2 linked regions of the Methylovirgula sp. 4M-Z18 genome follow. The protein of the gene in region 1 interacts with the protein of each later gene in a pairwise test. Links are inferred from orthologs where the notes say so. Each region holds a gene or a part of one and is shown in the gene's direction. Other genes may lie near its edges.

What was found. Proteins that work in one complex are often made in the same cells at the same time.
Region 2: the proteins of parE (region 1) and dhaK interact in binary tests that used the Escherichia coli proteins (3 or more experiments, as listed by UniProt). The link is inferred for Methylovirgula sp. 4M-Z18 from one-to-one orthologs.

Annotation. Positions count from the first base shown.
Region 1 is NZ_CP149574.1:2,429,010-2,432,731, forward strand. Bases 328-3,226 are described here. They hold parE (DNA topoisomerase IV subunit B), read left to right. Parts: upstream 328-711; coding sequence 712-2,742; downstream 2,743-3,226. Other genes in these bases: pncB (nicotinate phosphoribosyltransferase), read left to right, coding at 328-542; V9T28_RS11265 (cytochrome b), read left to right, coding at 2,847-3,226. Outside these bases: more of pncB, read left to right, coding at 1-327; more of V9T28_RS11265, read left to right, coding at 3,227-3,389; V9T28_RS11270 (DUF1127 domain-containing protein), read right to left, coding at 3,415-3,714. UniProt on the Escherichia coli protein: Topoisomerase IV is essential for chromosome segregation; it is the principal protein responsible for decatenating newly replicated chromosomes. It relaxes supercoiled DNA.
Region 2 is NZ_CP149574.1:2,086,366-2,089,683, reverse strand. Bases 1-2,907 are described here. They hold dhaK (dihydroxyacetone kinase subunit DhaK), read left to right. Parts: upstream 1-906; coding sequence 907-1,908; downstream 1,909-2,907. Other genes in these bases: dhaM (dihydroxyacetone kinase phosphoryl donor subunit DhaM), read left to right, coding at 2,542-2,907; dhaL (dihydroxyacetone kinase subunit DhaL), read left to right, coding at 1,919-2,545; dnaE (DNA polymerase III subunit alpha), read right to left, coding at 1-295. Outside these bases: more of dhaM, read left to right, coding at 2,908-3,318. UniProt on the Escherichia coli protein: Dihydroxyacetone binding subunit of the dihydroxyacetone kinase, which is responsible for the phosphoenolpyruvate (PEP)-dependent phosphorylation of dihydroxyacetone via a phosphoryl group transfer from DhaL-ATP.

The DNA of each region.
Region 1 (3,722 bases):
ACGACGCGCTGCGTGCGAGTCCTTACAAAGTGCTCGAGATGTGGCGGGACTATTACAACGGCAATCTGCTCATCGTCCTGCCTGACACGTTCGGCACCGCCCCCTTCCTCGCCAACGCGCCGGATTGGGTCGCGGATTGGACGGGCTTCCGCCCCGATTCCAAACCACCTATGGAGGCTGGCGAAGAAATCTACCGGTGGTACGAACAGCGCGGCCGCAATCCAAAGGAGAAATTGGTCATTTTCTCCGACGGTCTCGATATCGATACGATCGAGGAGGCGCATGCCGCCTTCGCGCATCGCATGCGGGTGAGCTACGGCTGGGGCACCAATCTGACCAATGATTTCCGCGGCTGTGCCTCCCATGCCGCGCCGCTGCTCGACTCGATTTCGCTGGTGTGCAAGATCACCGAGGTGAACGGCCGGCCGGCCATCAAGCTCTCCGACAATCTGGCCAAGGCGACGGGGAGCCAGGCGGAGATCGAGCGCTATCAGCACGTCTTCGGTTATGAGGGCAAAGCCTCGCGCGAAGTGACCGTCTAAGCCGGTTCAGCTCCGTGGCTCCGTCGGCACCCGTGCGCGCAGCCTGGATTGGGGCAGCTCGCCCCTTTATCTTGTGAAGAATGTTTTCGGTCCGTTCACCTCCCGGACAGATTTATGCCATATAAGCAAGAGACACGAATCGTTGCGATCAAACGAACCAGGATGCGATATGGCGAGTAATAGTGATCTTTTCGGGGGTGCGGCACGCAAGGTTGCGCCGGCGAAAGCCGCAGCCGAGGCGAAGAAACCCGCAGCGCAGGAAAAGGCCGGCTATACCTCCGCCTCGATCGAGGTTTTGGAGGGGCTCGAGCCGGTGCGGCGCCGTCCCGGCATGTATATCGGCGGCACCGACGAAGCAGCGATGCACCACCTCTTTGCCGAAGTGATCGACAATTCCATGGACGAAGCCGTGGCCGGCCACGCCAATTGGATCGAAGTGATCATGGAAGAGGATGGCTGGCTGTCAGTCACGGACAATGGCCGCGGCTTCCCGGTCGATCCGCATCCGAAATATCCCGACAAGACCGGCCTCGAAGTGGCGATGACGGTGCTCCACGCGGGCGGCAAGTTCGATTCCGGTGCCTACCAGACCTCCGGCGGTCTGCACGGCGTTGGCGTGTCGGTGTGCAACGCGCTGAGCGAGCGGCTGGAAGTCGATGTCTGGAAGGACCAGACCCATTACCGCCAGGCGTTCGAACGCGGCCATGCGGTCACCAAGCTGCAGACCGTAGGCCGGGTCGCCAACAAGCGCGGCACGCGGGTGCGAATGAAGCCGGACGAGGAAATCTTCGGCAAAGGCTGCCGCTTCAAGCCCGCCCGCATTTTCAAAATGTCGCGCTCGAAGGCCTATCTTTTCGGCGGCGTCGAGATCCGCTGGAAATGCGCGCCTGCCTTGGTCGAAGGGACGAATGTTCCCGCTGAGGCGGTATTTCATTTTCCCGGCGGCCTGAAGGATTATCTGACCCAGGAAATCGAAGGCAAGGACCTGGTTGCCGATCAAATGTTCACCGGCAAGGTGAGCAGACAAGGCGGCCACGGTTCGCTCGAATGGGCGGTCGCCTGGCTCGCCGGCGACGACGGTTTCGTCAATTCCTATTGCAACACCATTCCGACGCCGGACGGCGGCACCCATGAAGCGGGCTTCCGCACCGCTTTGCTGAGCGGGCTCAAGGATCACGCCGAGCGCATCGGCCAAGCCAAGCGCGCGAGCGCGGTCACGACCGACGACGTCATGGTGACGGCGGCGGGCATGATCGCCATTTTCATCCGCGAGCCGGAATTCCAGGGCCAGAACAAGAGCCGGCTGATGACGGTCGAAGCTTCGCGCCTTGTCGGCAATACGGTGCGCGACGCCTTCGACCATTGGCTGGCGGCATCCCCGTCGCAAGCCACGAAGCTGCTCGATTGGGCTGTGGAGCGAGCCGAGGAACGGTTGCGCCGGCGAGCCGAAAAGGACGTCGCCCGCAAGACCGCGACACGCAAGCTGCGCCTGCCAGGAAAGCTCGCGGACTGCTCGAACAATTCAACCCACGACTCTGAAATATTTATCGTTGAGGGCGATTCTGCAGGCGGCTCGGCGAAGCAGGCGCGCGACCGGATGAGCCAGGCGATCCTGCCTTTGCGCGGCAAGATCCTCAACGTTGCCAACGCGACCAGGGACAAGTTGAACCAAAACCAGCAACTCGCTGATCTTATTCAGGCTTTGGGCTGCGGTACCGGCACGCATTACCGCGAAACTGATCTGCGCTACGGCCGCGTCATCATCATGACCGACGCGGACGTGGACGGCGCCCATATCGCCTCGTTGCTGATCACCTTCTTCTACCGCCAGATGCCGAAGCTCATCGATCACGGCCATCTTTATCTCGCCGTGCCCCCGCTGTTCAAACTGACGCAGGGCACAAAATCGGTCTATGCGCGCGACGAGCGGCACCGCGAGGAGTTGATGCGCACCGTCCTGACCGGCAAGGGCAAGGTGGAGGTGAGCCGTTTTAAAGGCCTTGGCGAGATGACTGCCCCGCAATTGAAGGAAACGACCATGGATCCGCGCAAGCGGCAGCTCCTGAAAGTCGTGATTGCGCAGGAGGACCGCGATGCGGCAGCCGATTCCGTCGAACGGCTCATGGGCAACAAGCCCGAAATGCGTTTCGCCTTCATCCAGGAACGCGCGGCCTTCGCCAGCGACCTGGTCGATATCTGATGACACGCCGCCCGCGCATGACCAGACTTTAACTTGCCTCACAAAACCCATATTGGGTAGTTTAGAGTGACTATAAAGTAGCTTCCCCTGCTTGGAGATCACTCGTGGCTGAAACGCCGAGTTCAAAATACGATGCCGTCGCCATGACCCTTCACTGGCTCATGGCGGCTTTGATTACCGCAGTTGCCGTCATCGGCCTGCTGTTCGATTTGATGGATCGCGAGACCAAGCTCGTCTGGGTCAACATCCACAATTGCCTGGGTCTGGCGGTCCTGGTCCTGGCGGTCGGCCGCATTGTCTGGCGCTTGACCCACCGGCCACCGGATTTGCCTGCAACCATTGATGCGATCATTCGCAAATTGTCCGGCCCCGGGCATCTGGTGCTCTATGTGTTGATTTTCGCCGTTCCGGCCCTTGGCGCCCTGACCTTCTTTCCGCGCGGCCAGCCTGTGGATTTCAGCTTGTTTCAGATTCCGCCACTGATGACGCCGGACCGCGCGTTTGGCCGCAGCATGCACGGCCTTCATCAAATCGGCGCCTATATTCTGATTGGCGCCGTTTGCCTGCACGTTGCAATGGCGCTCTGGCACCGTCTGGTGAAGCGGGACGGCATATTCGGCCGCATGGTGCCGGGCCGGTCAATCTGACCGATCCGGCACCAAGGCGGAGACGTTAAACTCGGCCGAGATTGCCGCGCGGCGCCTTCCGCCGCTCCTGCATTTCGCCGGCAAGGCGGATCGTCGGGTCCTCGTCGAGCCGGCCGGAGGCCGCATTCAGCACGTCGTAGCGGCCAAGGCCAATATCGCGCAGTTCATAGTCGGACATGGCGGCAAGGTGCCGCATCGTCCGGCGCGCCGCCGCGACCCGCGACGGCCAAAGAACAATGTACCAAAACAGATCCAGGCCAGGACGCTTATGCTTCTTCTGTCCCGAGAAATGAGCGACGGAACGATCGCAAGTGGTTGCACTCATAATAGGCT
Region 2 (3,318 bases), 340 kb from region 1 along the record:
CCACCGATCCGCGCCCTGCATCGCCGCGCAGGAGGCGTGAGCCGAGCGCCTCCGCATCGCCGAATTCCAGCGTGAGCTGAATCCCCACGATCGGCTGAATGCCTTCCTTCGAGATCTTCTCGGAAAATTCCAGGCCGCCGAACAGATTGTTGGTGTCGGTAATCGCCAAGGCCGGCATCGCATCGGCTTTGGCGAATTTCGCCAGCTTGGCGATGGTCAACGCTCCCTCGCGCAGCGAGAAGGAGGAATGAACGTGCAAATGCACGAAACCGACGTCTTGCAAAATCCGACTCAAAGCGTGCGTTCCTTTATAGGGCTCCTTTGTGGCCCCCGGCGCGGCGCGCGTCGAGAGCGAGTTCACGCTAGACCAGGATAAGCCCCAGGATTCACATCGCCCCGAGGACCTTGGCCGCGCAGCCCACCATCGTGACGAAAGCGCCCAAAGCGCAGACTTCCGTGAGATCTTCCAGCAGTGAAAACAGCATCACGTCCTCCTGTATTTGGTACGATCTCAATATGTTCTATTTGTGTTCTTTTCTCAAGGAAGAACAAATCGGGGACGGTTTTCGTCGGTGATTTTGGTTGATGAATCCTAAACGGGAAGTCTGCCGTGCTCTTCCGCGCTTGCGGAAAATGTTCGCCGCCGTCACCGGTCACCAGTCTGCAAAGCAGCTTTGGCAGCGCTGAAAACTTTTGATCTGCATGCCGCATTTGCAGGCCAGTTCTATACCAATCGCAGAGCGTTCGCCGAATAAGTCCTTTTCACCGAGCCGCTCTGTGCTAGGCTCTTTGCACGGACGCAAGAAGGGGCGGGACAACCGCTTGCACATACGCTGACGGCGGCGGCCGCAAACCTGACTTCATAACGAGCAGGCGAAACCCTGACTGATCGAGGGGAGGAAATCCATGAAGAAGTTGATCAACGATCCCAATCAAGTTGTCGACGAAGCGTTGGATGGCATGGCTGCGGCCCATGCCGATTTGATCACCGTGCATCGCAACCCCAATTTCATCACGCGCAAGGCTGCGGTGAAATCCGGCAAGGTCGCGCTCATTTCCGGCGGCGGCTCGGGGCATGAGCCCATGCACGGCGGTTTCGTTGGGCTTGGCATGCTGGATGCGGCCTGCCCCGGCGCGGTATTCACGTCGCCGACTCCCGATCAAATGTATGAGGCCACCAAAGCGATCAATCACGGCGGCGGCGCGGTGCATATCGTGAAAAATTACACCGGCGACGTCCTGAATTTCGAAATGGCGGCCGATCTTGCGAAAGCCGATGGGATCGAGGTCGAAAGCGTCATCATCGACGACGACGTGGCGGTGAAGGATTCGACCTGGACGGCGGGGCGGCGCGGCGTCGGCACCACGGTTCTTGCCGAGAAGATTTGTGGCGGCGCGGCGGAGGCCGGCGCCTCGCTCGCGCAAGTCGCCGACCTGTGCCGCAAGGTCAATGCCAATGGCCGCTCCATGGGCATGGCGCTGAGCGCCTGCACGGTGCCGCATGCCGGCAAACCCTCGTTCACTTTGGCCGAAGACGAAATGGAAATCGGCATCGGCATTCACGGCGAGCCGGGCCGCCACCGGGTGAAGCTCGAGTCCGCCGATAAAATCGCTGAAATGCTGATGGAGCCGATTCTGAGCGATCTTCCCTTCAGCAGCGGCGACAATGTGTTGCTGTTCGTCAACGGCATGGGCGGCACGCCGGCAATCGAGCTCTATATCGTCTATCGCAAAGCGCAGGAGATCGCGGCCAAACACGGGTTGAAAGTGGTGCGCAATCTCGTTGGCTCCTACATCACCAGTTTGGAAATGGCCGGCACGTCGATCACGCTGCTGAAGCTGGACGACGATATGGTCCGCCATTGGGACGCGCCGGTGCATGCACCGTCGCTGCGCTGGGGCGTATGAGGATCGACGCATGAATGTTTTGTCTGCTGCAGCGCTCAAGGACTGGATCAACAAAGCCGCCGACGTGTTGGATGCGCAAAAAGCCTATCTGACGGAGCTCGATGCTCCGATCGGTGACAGCGATCACGGCGCCAATATGGCGCGTGGCTTTGCCGCGGCGAAAGCCAAGCTCGACCAGAACGCGACCGATGCGGGCGCCGTCCTGAAAAGCGTCGCGATGACGCTGATCTCGACGGTCGGCGGCGCGTCCGGACCGCTCTACGGCACGCTGTTTTTGCAAGCCGCCGGCAAAGCTGCAGGCAAGACGGAGCTGACGTTGAGCGACTGGACGAGCTGCCTTGAAGCTGGCCTCGCCGGCGTCGTGATGCGGGGCAAGGCGGAGCTTGGCGACAAGACCATGGTCGACGCGCTGACCCCTGCGATCGCGGCCCTGAAAGAGCATGCGAGCGCCCCGCTGCCCGAGGCGCTCGCCATCTCGGCGCAATCGGCGGAACTCGGCATGCAGGCGACCACTCCCCTGCTCGCACGTAAAGGCCGTGCGAGCTATTTGGGCGAGCGCAGCATCGGCCATCAGGACCCCGGCGCGACCTCGTCCTATTTCCTGCTGCAAGCGCTCGCTGAAGTCGCCGCGTCATGAGCGTGGCGGTTGTGCTGGTGTCGCACAGCAAGAAGCTCGCCGAGGCCGCGCGCGACCTGGCGCAGCAAATGACCGGCGACAAGGCGACTATCGCCCTTGCCGCCGGCACAGGCGATGATGGCGAGGAGCTTGGCACCGACGCGACCCGGATTCTCGACGCGTTGATGGCGGTCGACCGGCCCGACGGCACGCTTGTGCTGATGGATTTGGGCAGCGCCATCCTCTCCGCCGAAATGGCGCTCGATCTGGCCGAGCCGGATCTACGCGAGCGGGTGCGGCTGGTGCCGGCGCCGTTCGTCGAAGGCGCGGTGACCGCAGCTGTTGCAGCCGCCAGCGGCCTCGCACTTGAGGCCGTGGTGCAGGAGGCGCTGGGTGCATTGGCGCCAAAACTCGGCCACTTCGACATGCAGGCGCCCCCTGCCGCCACAGGGCCGCAAGCACAAGGGGACGAAGTCACGGCCACCGCGACGATTCCCGACCCGCACGGCCTGCACGCGCGTCCCGCCGCGGCGCTGGCTCGCACCGCCAACGACTATGTGTCGACCATCACGATTGCGGTCGAGAATGGCCGCGGCCCGGCCAACGCCAAGAGTCTCGTTGCCCTTTCCAGCCTCGGCGCCCGGCAAAACGATCGCCTGCTAGTCAGCGCGAAGGGCCCCGATGCGCGGGCGGGTGTCGATGCGCTTGCTCGCCTCATCGAAACCTTTACCGGGGCGGAAGGACCCGCCGCTACTCCCGTCGTCACAGACGCAACGCGCGCCGTTCCGGTTTCG